DNA from 3 places in the Kribbella sp. NBC_01505 genome. Region 3 is predicted to be linked to each of the others. Evidence: riboswitches for the same ligand, from Rfam matches in the RefSeq annotation. Region 3 holds a riboswitch; each other region holds the start of a gene.
What was found. Region 3 has a riboswitch for glycine ahead of gcvP (aminomethyl-transferring glycine dehydrogenase). Riboswitches for the same ligand answer to the same signal wherever they lie in the genome.
Positions count from the first base shown of each region.

Region 1 (5,369 bases), 4.9 Mb from region 3:
GGAGACGAGCTCGCCGGTCGGTGGTGGCGGGGTCGGGATGACGCCCTTCTGCAGCACGGTTGCCAAGGCGTTCCACTGGGGCGCGTAGAGCAGGCGGAAGACGGCGAAGGAGGCGTTGAACTTGTTGTCCGACCGAGCCAGTACGTCGGCCCAGCGCGCCCGAACGTCTTGTCCGTGCAGGGCGCACGTCGTCGTACGGTCGCACCAGGCGACGAACTCGTCGAACGAGTCCTGGACCGACGCGGCCTGTGGATCGAGGAACTGGCGTGGTGTCGCGAGGCTGTGGTCGAGGACGCTCTCCAGGACCATCGCGCGGACGCGGTGCGGGTAGGTCTCCGCGTACTGGGCGCCGAGCGGGGTGCCGTACGAGCTGCCGTGGAAGGTGATCTGCTGCTCGCCGAGTGCGCGGCGGATCGCGTCGACGTCGCGCACGGTCTGCCAGGTGTCGACGTGGTCGTAGAGCGGACCGGTGTGCGCGCGGCAGTCGTCGGCGAGCCGGCGGTTGTAGTCGATCAGCGCGTCGAACCCCGCCTGGTCGCGGACGAGCGGTGACGGCATCGCGGCGTACAGGCTGGTGGTGCACTTGACCGGGTTGCTGCGCGCGATCCCGCGCGGGTCGAAGCTGACGATGTCGAACCGGTCCTGCAGTTCGGGGCTGAAGCGGTCCATGCCGGTCTTGATCCGGTCGACGCCGGAGTCGCCGGGACCGCCGGGGCCGAAGATCAGGACGCCGATCCGATGCTTGCCGGTCCGGCGGGCGATCTCGAGGGCGAAGGTCGGCCCGTTCGGATTCCGCCAGTCGACGGGGAGTTGCAGGGTCGCGCACTCCGAACCCTTGATGTCCTCCGGCTTCTCCTTGCCTTCGAGCTTGCAATCGGTCCAGTGGACAGCGGCCGACGCCGGGAGGACGGCGAGGCTTGAGGCGGTGACTGTGAGGACCAATCCCCACACGAGCGATCTGAATCTCATCTGCTCGATCCTTCGGTAACCGCTTGCTCCCGCACATCGGGGACAGCCCCCAAGACCACCCCGGGCCGGCCTTGAGGGACTTGTTAGGGTCGGGCTCGATGACACACTCACGGTGGTTCCGCGCAGTGGCGATCGCCGAGGCGATCTCGTGGACCGGTCTGCTGATCGGCATGCTGTTCAAGTACGTGCTGTCCGACAACGAGGCCGGGGTGAAGATCTTCGGCCCGATCCACGGCGGCATCTTCGTCCTGTACGTCGTCACCGTGCTGATCGTCCGGGGGCCGCTGCGCTGGTCGTGGCCGGTCACACTCGCGGCACTGGCCGCGAGTGTTCCGCCGCTGTTCACCTGGTTCTTCGAGATCTGGGCTCGAGGTCGGGAGCGGCAGTTTCACGCCTACTCCGCGGCACCCGGCACGGCACCTCACCGCACTTGAGCGAAGGACAAGATGCTCCGCATCGTGCCCTCCTCTCAAGCACGCCGAGCTACCGCACCGGGCACCTGCTCGCTACGGCGTGAAACTGCCGCTCCCGACCTAGCGCACCGGCCGGATTGACGCCGGGCCGAAGGCCGCCGTACCGTCGCGTCCGGAAGCTAATTCAACAGCCGCATGAACCCGTGCGGGAGAGACCCGGCCTAGGGCATCTCTCCCAACCCCACACCTACTGCGCTGCACTCGGCACGGCACCTCGCCGCACGGGTGCAAAGGGCAAGATGCGCCGCATCTAGCCCTTCGCCCCCGCGCGCCGATGCACCGCACCGAGCACATGCTCGCTACGGCGTGGGATTGGGAGAGATGCCTGTGAGCCGGGCGCCGTAGGAGCAACTCTCCCCAAGAATCTCTCAGGCACCTTCACCGTGCGGGCGAGGCATCTCTGGAGGGCATCAGCCCGACAGAGCGGGGAGGACACCACTCGGTCAACGACGACCGGAAGGGACCTCCGTCATGGCGATCAGTGTCTTCGACCTGTTCAGTATCGGGATCGGCCCGTCGAGCTCACACACCGTGGGCCCGATGCGAGCGGCCCGTACGTTCGTTCTCGGCCTCCAGGACGCGGGTCTGCTGACCGCGACCGCCCGGGTCGAATCGCAGTTGTTCGGGTCGCTCGGTGCGACCGGGCACGGCCACGGCAGTAACAAGGCGGTGCTGCTCGGGCTCGAGGGTGAGGACCCCGAGACCGTCGCCACGCACTCCGTCGACGCCCGCGTCGAGACGATCCGCGAGCGCGGCCGGCTGCGGCTGGCCGGCGTCCACGAGATCGCGTACGACGACAACTCCGACCTGATCATGCATCGGCGGAAGGCCCTGCCGTACCACCCGAACGGGATGTCGTTCCTGGCCCGCGGGGCGGATGGTGAGATCCTGCGGGAGCGCACGTACTACTCGGTCGGCGGCGGTTTCGTGGTCGACGAGAACGCGGCGGCCGGGGACCGGATCGTCCCGGACAGCACGGTGCTGAAGTACCCGTTCCTGAGTGGTGCCGAGTTGCTCGATCGGTGCCGTGAGTCGGGGCTGTCGATCGGCGAGGTGATGCTCGCCAACGAGCAGGCCTGGCGGTCCGAGGAAGAGATCCACAGCGGCCTGCTGAAGATCTGGAAGGTCATGCAGGACTGCGTCAAGGAGGGCTGCGAGACCACGGGCGTGCTGCCCGGCGGTCTGAAGGTGCCGCGGCGGGCACACGCGCTGCACGGCAAGCTCACCGGCGATCCGTGGTCGGTGGATCCGCTGAAGGTGATGGACTGGGTCAACCTGTTCGCGCTCGCGGTCAACGAGCAGAACGCGTCGGGCGGGCGGATCGTCACCGCTCCGACGAATGGTGCCGCGGGCATCATTCCCGCCGTACTGCACTACTACCGGCGGTTCATCCCGGGCGCCACTGACGACGGCTGCGTGCGGTTCCTGCTGGTCGCGGCGGCGATCGGCGTTCTGTACAAGGAGAACGCGTCGATCTCCGGGGCCGAGGTCGGTTGTCAGGGCGAGGTCGGTTCGGCCTGCTCGATGGCCGCGGCCGGGTTGTGCGAGTTGCTCGGCGGTACGCCGGAACAGGTGGAGAACGCGGCCGAGATCGCGATGGAGCACAACCTCGGACTCACCTGCGACCCGGTCGGCGGGCTCGTCCAGATCCCGTGTATCGAGCGGAACGCGATGGCCGCGGTGAAGGCGATCAACGCGGCCCGGATGGCGATGCACGGCGACGGCGTGCACGTGGTGACGCTCGACAAGGTCATCAAAACCATGCGTGAAACCGGTGCGGACATGAAGATCAAGTACAAGGAGACTTCCCGTGGCGGCCTGGCCGTCAACGTGATCGAATGCTGACGTGCAAGCACCGCTCACCAACAGCGTCCTGATGACCCGCCGGCTGGCCGAGGGATGAGCCTGCTGCGTTACTGGTGGGTGCTGCCGGGTGGGCTCGCCGTACTGGGTTATCTGCTGTCCTTCGCCGGGCTGACCCGGTCGCAGCGCGCCGAATGGGTGACCGCCCGGGTCGTCGATCTCGAGTCGCCGGACCACGGTGCCAGCAAGGACGGCGGCATCCCGGTCACCGTGTCGTTCCGCGACCCGCGCTCGGGCCAGGAGTTCACGCTGCCGAACACCGACGGCAAGCACGGCTTCCCGGTCCGCGCCGCCTGGATCGGCCGTGAACTGGTGGTGTACTACCCGAAGGGCCATCCGGAGAAGTTCCGGATCGCGCTGTATCCCGAGGCCGAGGGGGACGGCCGTGACTTCCCCAACGTCATGGTGGCGCTCCTGCTGCTCGGCCTGGTCATCCACGCGATTGTTGCCTGGGGCTACGAATGGGCCTTCCTCGGCTTCGGTGCCCTGCTGTTCCTGGCCGGTCTCCTCGGCCGCGACCTCCGCAGCGCCCGGCTCCGCGGACGGCAGTTGGCCGACGCGATCGCCGTACCGGCTCACGTCGTCGCCGTCACCACCGACGTCTACAAGGACGGCGAAGGCAGCGAGATCATCAACCACGCCCCGGTCATCGCCTTCACCACCACCGACGGCCGCGCGGTCCTCGTCCAGCCCCTCGACAACTTCCCCAAGCCAGGCACCTCGCTGGGCCGCGAGTTCACCCTGCACTACGCCCCCAGTGACCCCACCGTCTACACCCACAACCTCGACTTCGACCGCAAAGACCGCCTCAACACCGCCCGCTACACCACCGTCCCCCGAGCCCTGGGCCTACTAGCCCTCCTCGCCGGCGCCACCCTCCTCTACCTCCACCGCTGAGGAATCCACCCACTAGGTTTGGTCGGGTGCCGATGAAGCGAACGAGCGTGTACGCCGATGCCGCGGATCTGGCGGTCCTTGCCGAGGCAGCGCGGCGGCGGGGTGTGGCGGCGGCGGAGCTCCTCCGCGAGGGTATCCGCCTGGCCGCGATGAACAGCCGGGTCTGGGACGCGCCGCTCGACTGGCCGACCTTCGACAGTGCGCCCAGTGATCCGCGGTAGCCAAGGACATGTAGTCCTGGGCTCGGGGGACGTCCGTCACGCTGCGGGAGCTGATGAACGGGGTGCCTGAGGGAGCTATCTCATGTCGTTGGCGACGCTAGGGGTTGGTGGTTTGGAGGATGGTTCGGGCTACTTGGTCGGGGGCGTCGTTCATGGGGACGTGGCCGGCGTTGAGGAGGGGGATCATCCGGGCCTGGGGGATCTGGAGGTGGGCGCGGGCGGCTTGGACCGGGAGGAGGACTCGGTCGTGGGTGCCCCAGGCGATGGTGACGGGGAGGTTGGGGACGTCGCCGTCGAAGGTGGCGCCGGCGCGGGCGTGGGCGGCTACGCGGTCGAAGCCGGGGGCGTCGCGGAGGGCGCGGGATTCGGCGACGACGGCGTCGGGGGAGCGCAGGGCCGGGCGGTGGTAGATGGTGCCGGTCAGGACGCGGCGGCCGGCGGGGGTGCGGGCGAGGCGCTGGACGGTCTGGTCCGGGGTACGGCGGGCGACGCGGCGGAGGTTGGTGAGCAGGCCGATCGCCCAGCGGTTCTCGCGGGGTGACCAGAAGCCGGCCGGGGCGAGTGCGGTGACCGAGCGGACCAGGCCGAGCTGGCCGAGGCGGAGCGAGACCATACCGCCGAGCGAGTTGCCGGAGACGTGCGGCTGGTCGAGGTCGAGCGCCTTGCAGAGGGCGTCGACGGTGTAGGCGAGCGTGTCGAGCTCGTCCGGGATTCCGAGCGGAAGGTCCGGCGATTCGCCGAATCCGGGGAAGTCGAGCGCGATCACGTCGTGCCGCTCGGCCAGCTGGTCGAGGACCGGGTCGAACGCCTGCCAGTGGTGACCGATGCCGTGCAGCAGCACCAGCGGATCGCCCGAACCCTTGCGGTAGTAGGCCACCTCGACACCCGGAACGCCGGCCACGGTCAAGCTCGCGGTTGCACTCATAACCTCATCGTGAACCTACTA
Region 1 covers NZ_CP109425.1:2,804,741-2,810,109, reverse strand. The annotation lists gene OG474_RS13170 (alpha/beta fold hydrolase) at 1-969, opposite strand, end outside; gene OG474_RS13165 (DUF3817 domain-containing protein) at 1,068-1,403, shown strand; glycine riboswitch at 1,746-1,836, shown strand; gene OG474_RS13160 (L-serine ammonia-lyase) at 1,914-3,287, shown strand; gene OG474_RS13155 (DUF3592 domain-containing protein) at 3,342-4,202, shown strand; gene OG474_RS13150 (CopG family transcriptional regulator) at 4,235-4,423, shown strand; gene OG474_RS13145 (alpha/beta fold hydrolase) at 4,521-5,348, opposite strand.
Region 1: linked by a shared signal. The riboswitch ahead of OG474_RS13160 (L-serine ammonia-lyase) and the one ahead of gcvP (aminomethyl-transferring glycine dehydrogenase) in region 3 are both predicted to bind glycine.

Region 2 (5,369 bases), 1.5 Mb from region 3:
CTCCGGATAGAGCGGGAACTTCGCCGTGAGCAGCCCGACCCGCTCCCGCAGACCGGCGAGCACCGCCTCGTCGGCAGGTCGGACGAGCACGGTCGCGATGATGTCCGCCACCTCCGCGAACTCGGCCGGGCCGAAGCCACGGGCCGCCAGCGCCGGCGTACCGATCCGGAGTCCGGACGAGACCATCGGCGGCCGCGGGTCAAACGGGACTGCGTTCCGGTTCACCGTGAGTCCGACCGAGTGGAGTCGGTCTTCGGCCTGCTGCCCGTCGAGCTCCGAGTTCCGCAGGTCGACCAGCACGAGGTGCACCTGTGTCCTGCCGGTCAGCACCGAGATCCCCGCCGCGCGGACGTCGTCGGCCAGCAGCCGGGAGGCGATCGCCTGCGCGCCGTCGAGGGTACGGCGCTGCCGGTCGCGGAACTCGTCCGAGGCCGCGAGCTTGAACCCGACCGCCTTCGCCGCGATCACGTGCTCCAGCGGACCACCCTGCTGCCCGGGAAAGACGGCCGAATTGAACTTCTTGGCCAGATCGGCGCGGTTCGTCAGGATGACGCCACCGCGCGGACCGCCGAGGGTCTTGTGGGTCGTCGTGGTGACCACATCGGCGTGCGGGACCGGGTTCGGGTGCAGCCCGGCCGCGACCAGCCCGGCGAAGTGCGCCATGTCGACCGTCAGATAGGCGCCGACCAGATCGGCGATCCGCCGGAACTCCGCGAAGTCGAGGTGCAGCGGGTACGCCGACCAGCCCGCGACGATGAGCTTCGGGCGGTGCTCGAGCGCCAGCCGCTCGACCTCGGCCATGTCGACCCGGAAGTCGGTGTCGCGGACGTGGTACGCGACGACGTCGTACAGCTTGCCGCTGTAGTTGAGCCGCATCCCGTGTGTGAGGTGCCCGCCGTGCGCGAGGTCGAGGCCGAGGATCGTGTCACCGGGGTTGAGCAGCGCGAACATGGTGGCCGCGTTCGCCTGCGCGCCGGAGTGCGGCTGGACGTTCGCGAAGTCGGCGCCGAACAGCGCCTTGACCCGGTCGATCGCCAGCTGCTCGATCACGTCGACGTGTTCGCAGCCGCCGTAGTACCGGCGGCCGGGGTAGCCCTCGGCGTACTTGTTGGTGAGGACCGAGCCCTGCGCCTCCATCACGGCGATCGGCGCGAAGTTCTCGCTCGCGATCAGCTCCAGGGTGTCGCGCTGACGTCCGAGCTCGGCCGTCACGGCCGCGTGGATCTCCGGGTCGAACTCGGCCAGGGACTGGTTGAGGGTGCTCATCTCACTCGCCTCCGATCAATACGGCGTACGCGCCGGCGTCCAGCAGGTTGGGCGGGCCGGTGACCTTGATCCGCAGCAGCCAGCCGGCCTGGTACGGATCGGTGTTCAGCAGACCGGGGTCGGCCACGACGGCCTCGTTGAGCTCGATGACCTCACCGTCGACCGGCGCGAACAGGTCGCTGACCGATTTCGTGGACTCGATCTCGCCACAGGCGTCGCCGGTGGTGATCGCGGTGCCGACAGCCGGCAGGTCGACGTACACGACGTCGCCGAGGGCCTCGCCCGCGAAGGCGGTGATGCCGACGGTCGCGATGTCGCCGTCGAGGGCGATCCACTCGTGGTCGGCGGTGTAGTGCAGTTCAGTAGGGACAGACATCAGGACTCCTGGCGGCGGTAGAAGGGGAGCGGTACGACGACCACGTCGTCCTGGGTGCCGCGGATGTCGACCTGCAGCCGAGTTCCCGCCTCTTCGTAGATCCCGTCGACGTACGCCATCGCGATGGGGTGGCCGAGGGTGGGGGACGGCGCGCCGCTGGTGATCGTGCCGACGGTGCGACCGGTCGCCGGATCCAGAACGGCGTACCCGCTGCGTGGTGAACGCCGGCCCGTCGAGGTCAGTCCGACCAGCACCCGCTGCGCGCCCTCGTCACGGCGACGGGCGAGCGCCTCGCGGCCGACGAAGTCCGCTTCCTTGCCGAACGCAACGACCCGGCCGAGCCCGGCCTCGAACGGTGTCAGCTCGCGGCTGAGTTCGTTGCCGTAGAGCGGCATCCCGGCTTCGAGCCGCAGCGTGTCCCGGCAGGCCAGCCCGGCCGGCTTAAGCCCGTACGGCGTACCGGTCCGGAGCAGCTCGGCCCAGATCCGCGAGGCCTCCTCCGGACGGCAGTAGATCTCGAAGCCGTCCTCACCGGTGTAGCCGGTGCGCGCGAGCAGGATGTTGCTCCCGGCAAGCTTCGCCTCGGTGATCGCGTAGTACTTCAGGCCGTCGAGATCGGCCTCGGTCAGCTCGGCCAGGATCTGCTTGGAGACCGGACCCTGGACCGCGATCAGCGCCCAGCAGTCGGTCGCGTCGCGCAGCTCGACCGCGAAGCCTGCAACTCGCTGTTCCAGCTCAGCCAGTACGACGGCTGTGTTGCTGGCGTTCGCGACGATCAGGAAGTGGTCGTCGGCGAGCCGGTAGACGACCAGGTCGTCGATGATGCCGCCGTCCTCGGCGCACAGCATCGAGTACCGGGCGCGGCCGGGCGCGATCTTCGACGGCTGCCCGACCAGGCTGTGGTCGAGGGCCGCGGCCGCGGTGGCGCCGATCACCTCGAGCTCGCCCATGTGGGACAGGTCGAACAGACCTGCGGTAGTCCGGACAGCCGTGTGCTCGGCGATGTCGGAGGTGTACCGAACCGGCATCGTCCAGCCCGCGAAATCGGTGAACGAAGCGCCGAGCTGCTGATGCTCTGCCTGCAATGGAGTCGCGCGTGACTCTGTCATAGATCGGGAGGCTCCCTCGGTCAGGCACCGCACGTGCGGTGCCACTGCTGGGTGACCTCCCCGCTCTGTCATCTGTACCTGAGAGCTTCGCCGCCAGGTGAGGCGGTTTGCACCGTGGGTGCGGATCCCGAGGGACCCGTCTTTCCAGAGTTCGCCTCATCGGAACGGTCAGTGGGCCTGAGAGATTCTGGGGAGATTTGCTCCTTCGGCGCCGGGCTACCTTGAGCCCGGACTCTCCCGCCCCGATTCGAACGGCGCGATATGCAGTTAGGCCGCCGACTCTAGCAGCCGTCCCGGACCCGCGGATGTGGTTGGCTCCTCTCTGTGATTGCACCCGAGGTCTCGCGTCGTCACCTGCACGCCCAGCTCGTCGTCTGGATCGTGTACGTCGGCATTCCGGTCATCTTCCTGACCTCGCTGACGGTGATCGGGGTCCGGAGCAACCCGGTCCGCTGGATGCCGGTGCTGATCCCGCTCGGAGCGTTCGCCGCCGGTTGGTACCTCCGCGGCCAGTGGCGGTACCGGGTGCAGACCTGGTCGCCGATCGGCGCGGTGATGGGCGGTCTGACCGGCTTCTTCACGGCGCTCTACACCGCCAACGACCCGCTGTACTTCCTCCTGGGAGGTGCAGTCGGCGCGTTCGCCGGGTATCTCGTCGGCCGGCACGGCGAGCGGCTCCTGCTGCACCCGCTGGACGTGGGCCTGGCCGAGACGCCGTACCAGGTGATCCTCCGGTTGCGTGGCATTCCGCGGGTCCGGGTCGCGATCGACGACACGGCTATCCAGCTGATGATCAGGGTCCGGACCACGAACGGCCGGAAGACCAGCTACACCGAGGAGTCCGTCGATGTTCCGCTGGAGGAGCTGGCTGGGGCATCGGTGCGGTATCTGTCGGGGAGCGAGGACCTCGTGTACCCGATCTGGAGCGATCAACCACCGGTGGCCAGCCCGGGTCCGGCGCTCGTCGTACAAACTTCTGCCGATGAATGGATCCTGCCGCACGACGACGCCGTCGTACTGGGGCAGATCATCGACCGTCGGATCGCACGACTGAGGAGTACCCAGTGAGCGGAATTTCGACCTTGAGCCTGGTGCTGATCATCCTCGCGGTGGTCGGCGTCGCGGTGGCCGTCGCGCTGATCGTTCGGCGGCAGCGATACATCAAGTCGTTGCGGGACCGCGGCTGGGTGTTCAACGGCAGCCCGGGGTTCGACACGGTGGCGCCGCTGTCCAATCCGCCGTTCGGGATGGGGTTCAAGCGCTCGCCGGACGATCAGATCACCGGCCTCGCCACGAGCTCCCGGCCGTTCCAGGTCATCGAGTACAGCAGTGAGTACTGGAGTGGTTGTGTCGGCATGGTCAAGCTGTCGCGGCGGCTGCCCGAGCTGTGGATCACCGGTGGCCGGACCCGGTCGCGTGCCGGGGTGTCCGCGACCATGGTGCCGGTCCCGCCTCAGCTGGCGGAGTGGGGCTGGGCGGTCGGAGTCCAGGACCCGGCGTTCGCGAACGACGTGCTCAACGGCCAGTTCTGCACCACTCTCATCGCGATGGCCAGTAGTCAGCCGGGCGTGAACCTGAGTATCGACGGTGATCAGTTGGTCGCCGAGAGCCCGCCGTACAAGGATCCCGAGCTTCTGGCGCCGTGGATCGAGCAGCTGGACGCCATAGCTGCGGCGATTGACGCCTCGCCGCTCGACCGCTGGATTCAGCCCGAGCGCGAGCCGCGGCTGAGCTTTTACCAGCACCCGGAGTGGTACTGGATCGGCCAGGACGACAGCCTGCTGCAGAGCACGCCGACCACCCGCAGTGGCCACGATCACAGCACCAGCGACGTGATTCGCGGCCGGGACGGCGACGGTCCGCCGTTCGTCGCGTTCACCCACCACTGGAAGACCACCCGGACCGAGAGCTCCACCGACTCCGAGGGCCGCACGACCACGCGCACGGTCACCGAGAACCACAGCGAACCGATCCTCGGCTTCGAGCTCCCGGTGCAGATGCCCTGGATCCAGGTCAGCCGGCGCGGTTTCGGCCGCGGCATCAGCTTCGAGAGCGAAGCCTTCAACGAGCAGTTCGCGATCCACGCCCACGACCAGAAGTTCGCGTACGACGTCATCCACCCGCGCCAGATGGAGTTCCTGATGGCCGCAGGGCCGGCGTCGTTCCAGGTGGTCGGCAACTGGGTCTGGTTCGAGGCCGGCCGCCACGACCACCAGACGATCGCGCGGAACTCCGCCATCCTCCGCGACTTCCTGGCCTGGATCCCCCGCTTCGTCTGGAAGAACCTCGGCCTCCAGGACTCGCCGTACCCGCAGCGCTGAGCGACCGAAACCGGACGCGCTCTTGACCCTGTAACGACGGACACCTAGCGTGCGGGATGCTGAACTCTGTGTGATTCTGTTCGATCCTGGGGAGTGCGCTTGTCTTTCGGAGATTCGGCCGCCCGTCGCCGTAGCTGGTTCACTGCTGTCGCCGTAGTCGCAGGTCTGCTCGTGGGGTTGCCCGCGGCGGAGGCTGCGCCTATTGATGCCTATCGGTATCTCGAGGATCCGGGGATGGTCGCTGAGGGGCAGGTCGCTCCGCATACCCGGTTGTGGCCGTACGCCGATGACTCGGCG
Region 2 covers NZ_CP109425.1:9,293,662-9,299,030, reverse strand. The annotation lists gene glyA (serine hydroxymethyltransferase) at 1-1,266, opposite strand, end outside; gene gcvH (glycine cleavage system protein GcvH) at 1,268-1,642, opposite strand; gene gcvT (glycine cleavage system aminomethyltransferase GcvT) at 1,642-2,751, opposite strand; glycine riboswitch at 2,907-3,001, opposite strand; gene OG474_RS43270 (hypothetical protein) at 3,076-3,819, shown strand; gene OG474_RS43265 (hypothetical protein) at 3,816-5,072, shown strand; gene OG474_RS43260 (glycoside hydrolase family 2 TIM barrel-domain containing protein) at 5,172-5,369, shown strand, end outside.
Region 2: linked by a shared signal. The riboswitch ahead of gcvT (glycine cleavage system aminomethyltransferase GcvT) and the one ahead of gcvP (aminomethyl-transferring glycine dehydrogenase) in region 3 are both predicted to bind glycine.

Region 3 (5,369 bases):
GACAGCGACATCTTCCTCGACGACGTGACGGTCTCCCGCCGGCACGCCGAGTTCCGTCGCGACGCGTACGGCGTCAAGGTCCGCGACGTCGGCAGCCTGAACGGCACCTACGTGAACCGGGACCGCATCGACGAGGTCCAGCTGAGCAACGGCGACGAGGTGCAGATCGGCAAGTACCGGCTGGTCTACTACGCCAGTGGCCAAGCCTGAGCTCTCGATCGGCGAGGTCCTGCAGCTGCTGCAGGCCGAGTTCACCGATGTCACCATCTCCAAGATCCGTTTCCTGGAGGCCGAGGGGCTGGTGACACCGGCGCGGACCGCGTCGGGCTACCGCAAGTTCAGCGCCGCCGACGTGGAGCGGCTGCGCTACGTGCTGACCGCCCAGCGCGACCAGTACCTGCCGTTGAAGGTCATCAAGGAGCACCTCGGTGCCCTCGACCGTGGCCTGCGCCCAGCGGCAGGTGGTCCGCCGATCGCCCCCAGTACGCCGGCCGCCGGGCCGGCCGCTGACGACTTCGGTGCCACCGGCACCGACCTGCGACTGACCAAGGCGGAGCTGTGCGCGGCCGCCGGAGTCGGTACGGCGTTGCTCGCCGAGCTGGAGAGCCACGGCCTGATCGTGGCCGAGGGCAAGCATTACGGGGGCGACGCGATCGTGGTCGCGCAGGTGGCCGCGGAGCTCGCGACGTACGGGATCGAGCCGCGGCACCTGCGGCCGTTCCGGACCGCCGCCGACCGCGAGGTGGGGCTGATCGAGCAGGTCACGGGCCCGCGCCGTACCGACCGGACGCAGGAGCTGGCGGCGCTCACCGTTCGGTTGCACACGGCACTGGTGAGATCCCGGCTGCCGCACTGAGCGGCGCGGAGTAGGCTGAAGGTGTGCGCGAAGTCGACGTAGTCGGAGTCCGGGTCGAGATGCCCTCGAGTCAGCCCATCGTGCTGCTCCGGGAGGTCGGCGGTGAGCGGTACCTGCCGATCTGGATCGGTGCGGCCGAAGCGAGTGCGATCGCGTTCGCCCAGCAGGGGATGGAGCCGCCCCGGCCGCTGACCCACGACCTGTTCGCGGAGACGATCCGCGTGCTCGGGCACACGCTCAGTCAGGTGCGGATCGTGAACCTGACCGACGGCGTCTTCGAGGCGATCCTGGTCTTCGACGACAAGACCGAGATCTCGGCCCGCCCGTCGGACTCGATCGCGATCGCGCTGCGGACCGGGACACCGGTGTTCTGCACCGAGGAGATCCTGGCCGAGGCCGGGATCCCGGTTCCGGAGAGTGAGAACGAGGCCGACGAGGTGCAGGAGGAAGAGGAGGTCGAGCGGTTCCGCGAGTTCCTCGACCAGGTCACTCCGGAAGACTTCGACAAGAGCTGAGCCCGCTTCGGAGGCCTGAACCGGGCAAGGCCGGGTAGGTAACGATTCGTATGGGAGTCGCGACACGCTAACGGCTCGGAGCGGTTGTCGTTGACCCTCTCAGGTCGGCGGCTTACCGTGAAGGAGTCGTGGGGCACCGTTACTCCACGGAGATGACTCGTTCCAGTAGGTATTCAGGGAGGCTCAGGCGTGACACGCACCGGCGACACGGATCTGACGGCGCAGTCGACGTCCGAAGCACGCGCCGAGGCGGCGATCACCGCCGGCGTTCAGGGCCTGCTCTTCGAGGACGACCTGCGGCCGATGCCGGCTGATGTCGGGTTCCGTGGACCGACGGCTTGTGCCGCGGCGGGTATCACCTACCGTCAGCTCGACTACTGGGCGCGGACCGGTCTGGTCTCGCCGTCGGTGCGTCCGGCGACGGGTTCGGGCACGCAGCGCCTCTACGGTTTCCGTGACGTTCTGTTGCTGAAGGTGATCAAGCGGCTGCTCGACGCCGGGATCTCACTGCAGCAGATCCGGACCGCGATCGCCCACCTGAGCAAGCGCGGGATCGACGACCTGACCCAGATCACCTTGATGAGTGACGGCGCGTCGGTCTACATGTGCACCTCGCCGGACGAGGTCATCGACCTGCTGGCCGGTGGCCAGGGAGTCTTCGGCATCGCCCTCGGCGGTGTCTGGCGTGAGGTCGAGGGCTCGCTGTCCGAGCTGCCGACCGAGCGTGCCGACGGTCACGGCGACGGTGGTGAGGGCGACAGCCACGCCAGCGACGAGCTGGCCGCCCGCCGCCGGGCCCGCATGACGGGCTGAGGTACTCTTTCTGCTAGCCGTACACCGCACTTGGGAGAGACCCGTTCAACCGGGCGCCGAAGGGGCAATTCCTCCCCGGAACCTCTCAGGCCCATGGACCGAGTGCGCCAGGCGACTCTGAAGCGTGCGGTCATGGCGTGACAGAGGGGGAGGCCCCCGGAAGCTACAGCCAGCAACGGAGCCTCTTTGATGACGGAAATTTCAGCAATCTTCGCCGACCGGCACATCGGGCCCCGCCCCGACGAGGTCGCGCGGATGGTCGAACTCCTCGGATACGCCGATGTCGACGCGCTGGCGGATGCCGCCGTACCGGCCTCGATCCGGTCGACCGAGCCGCTGCGGCTCCCGGAGCCGGCCTCCGAGGTCGACGCGCTCACCGAGCTGCGCCAGCTGGCGGCCCGCAACAACGTCGCCACCTCGATGATCGGCCAGGGCTACTTCGGCACCTTCACGCCGTCGGTGATCGTCCGCCGTCTCGTCGAGAACCCGGCCTGGTACACGGCCTACACGCCGTACCAGCCGGAGATCTCGCAGGGCCGGCTCGAGGCACTGCTGAACTTCCAGACCGTCGTCTCCGACCTGACCGGTCTGCCGACCGCGAACGCGTCGCTGCTCGACGAGGGCACCGCGGCCGCCGAGGCGATGACGCTGGCGCACCGCTCGAATCGCAAGAGCAAGTCGAACCGTTTCCTGGTCGACGCCGACACCTTCGCGCAGACGATCGCCGTGGTGCAGACCCGCGCCGAGGCGCTCGATATCGAGGTCGTCGTCGCCGACACCACCGACGGTCTGCCCGCGGGCGACTTCTTCGGTTTCCTGGTGCAGTACCCGGGCTCCGGCGGTGCCGTCCGTGACCTGAAGCCGCTGATCGCCGCCGCGCACGAGCGCGAGACGCTGGTTGCGGTCGCCTCCGACCTGCTCGCGCTGACATTGCTCGAGGCGCCGGGCGAGGCCGGGGCCGACATCGTGATCGGCTCCTCGCAGCGCTTCGGCGTCCCGCTCTTCTACGGCGGTCCGCACGCCGGCTTCATGTCGGTCCGCGCCGGTCTCGAGCGGTCGCTCCCCGGCCGGTTGGTCGGAGTCTCGGTCGACGCCGACGGCGCCCCGGCGTACCGGCTCGCGCTGCAGACCCGTGAGCAGCACATCCGTCGCGAGAAGGCGACCTCCAACATCTGTACGGCGCAGGTCCTGCTCGCCGTCGTTGCCTCCATGTACGCCGTTTACCACGGTCCCGAGGGCCTGAAGGCGATCGCCGGCCGCGTGCACGACTACGCGGGCAAGCTGGCCGCGTCGCTGCGCGCCGGTGGGGTCGAGGTCGTGCACAGCGACTTCTTCGACACCGTGCTCGCCCGCGTCCCCGGTGCCGCCGCGGACGTCGTCGACGCCGCCCGGCAGAACGGCATCTGGCTGCGTCAGGTCGACGCCGACCACGTCGGCATCTCGTGTGACGAGAAGACCGACGCCGCCGCGCTGACCCGGGTCTGCCAGTCCTTCGGCGTCCAGTACGACGACACGCAGGCCGCGCCCGAGGTCGCCGTACCGCGGACCTCGGAGTACATGACGCACCCCGTCTTCAACACGCACCGGTCCGAGACGTCGATGCTGCGGTACCTGCGCAAGCTGTCCGACAAGGACTACGCGCTCGACCGCGGCATGATCCCGCTCGGCTCCTGCACGATGAAGCTGAACGCGACCACCGAGATGGAAGCGGTCACCTGGCCCGAGTTCGCCGACATGCACCCGCTGGCGCCGATCGAGGACGCCGCCGGCTACGTGAAGCTGATCAGTCAGCTGGAGCGCTGGCTGGCCGAGGTGACCGGCTACGCGAAGGTGTCCATCCAGCCGAACGCCGGCTCCCAGGGCGAGCTCGCCGGGCTGCTCGCGATCCGCGGCTACCACCGGGCCCAAGGCAACGAGGACCGCAACGTCTGCCTGATCCCTTCCAGCGCGCACGGGACCAACGCCGCCTCGGCCGTGATGGCCGGCATGAAGGTTGTCGTTGTCAAGGGCAACGACGACGGCACGATCGACCTGGACGACCTGCGCGCCAAGACCACCGAGCACGCGGACAAGCTGGCCGCGATCATGATCACCTACCCGTCCACCCACGGGGTGTACGAGGAGAGCGTGACCGAGGTCTGCCAGATCGTTCACGACCACGGCGGTCAGGTGTACGTCGACGGCGCCAACCTGAACGCGTTGCTCGGGCTCGCGAAGCCGGGGGAGTTCGGCGGCGACGTCAGCCACCTCAACCTGCACAAGACCTTCTGCATCCCGCACGGCGGTGGCGGTCCGGGTGTCGGTCCGGTCGCGGTCGCCGCGCACCTGGCGCCGTACCTGCCGAACCACCCGCTGCTCGACCAGGCCGGCCCCGAGTCCGGCGTCGGCCCGATCAGCGCGGCTCCGTTCGGCTCGGCCGGTGTGCTGGCGATCTCGTGGGCCTACATCCGGATGATGGGTGGCGAGGGCCTGACCGCCGCCACGAAGAACGCGGTGCTCACCGCGAACTACGTGGCCAAGCGGCTCGAGAACGCCTTCCCGGTCCTCTACACCGGTGAGAACGGCCTGGTCGCGCACGAGTGCATCCTCGACCTGCGCCCGATGACGAAGGAGACGGGCATCACCGTCGACGACGTCGCGAAGCGGCTGGTCGACTACGGCTTCCACGCCCCGACGATGTCCTTCCCGGTGGCCGGCACCCTGATGGTCGAGCCGACGGAATCTGAAGATCTAGGGGAACTCGACCGCTTCTGCGACGCCATGATCGCCATCAAGCACGAGATCGACCGCGTCGCGGCGGGGGAGTGGCCGGCCGACGACAACCCGCTGGTCAACGCCCCGCACACCGCCGCCTCGGTGATCAACGACAAGTGGGAGCACGCCTACACCCGCGAAGAGGCCGCCTTCCCGCAGTCGGTCGACCGCGCGTCGAAGTACTGGCCGCCGGTCCGCCGCATCGACGGCGCCTACGGCGACCGCAACCTGATCTGCTCCTGCCCTGCGCCGGAGGCGTTCGAGTAGGGAGCACTTCCCGGGTCTTCCCGGTCCATCGGCCGGCCAACAGCCGGTCCCGTGTCAACGGGGCCGGCTGTTGCCCGTTCGAGCAGTCCCGGCACGACCGGGAGATCGTCCCGCCTGTTCCCGGGACCCGCCCCTGTTTTCCCGCCTTCGGCGCGACGCACGCT
Region 3 covers NZ_CP109425.1:7,746,579-7,751,947, forward strand. The annotation lists gene OG474_RS36415 (FHA domain-containing protein) at 1-210, shown strand, start outside; gene OG474_RS36420 (MerR family transcriptional regulator) at 197-856, shown strand; gene OG474_RS36425 (bifunctional nuclease family protein) at 880-1,371, shown strand; gene OG474_RS36430 (MerR family transcriptional regulator) at 1,561-2,184, shown strand; glycine riboswitch at 2,206-2,295, shown strand; gene gcvP (aminomethyl-transferring glycine dehydrogenase) at 2,374-5,205, shown strand.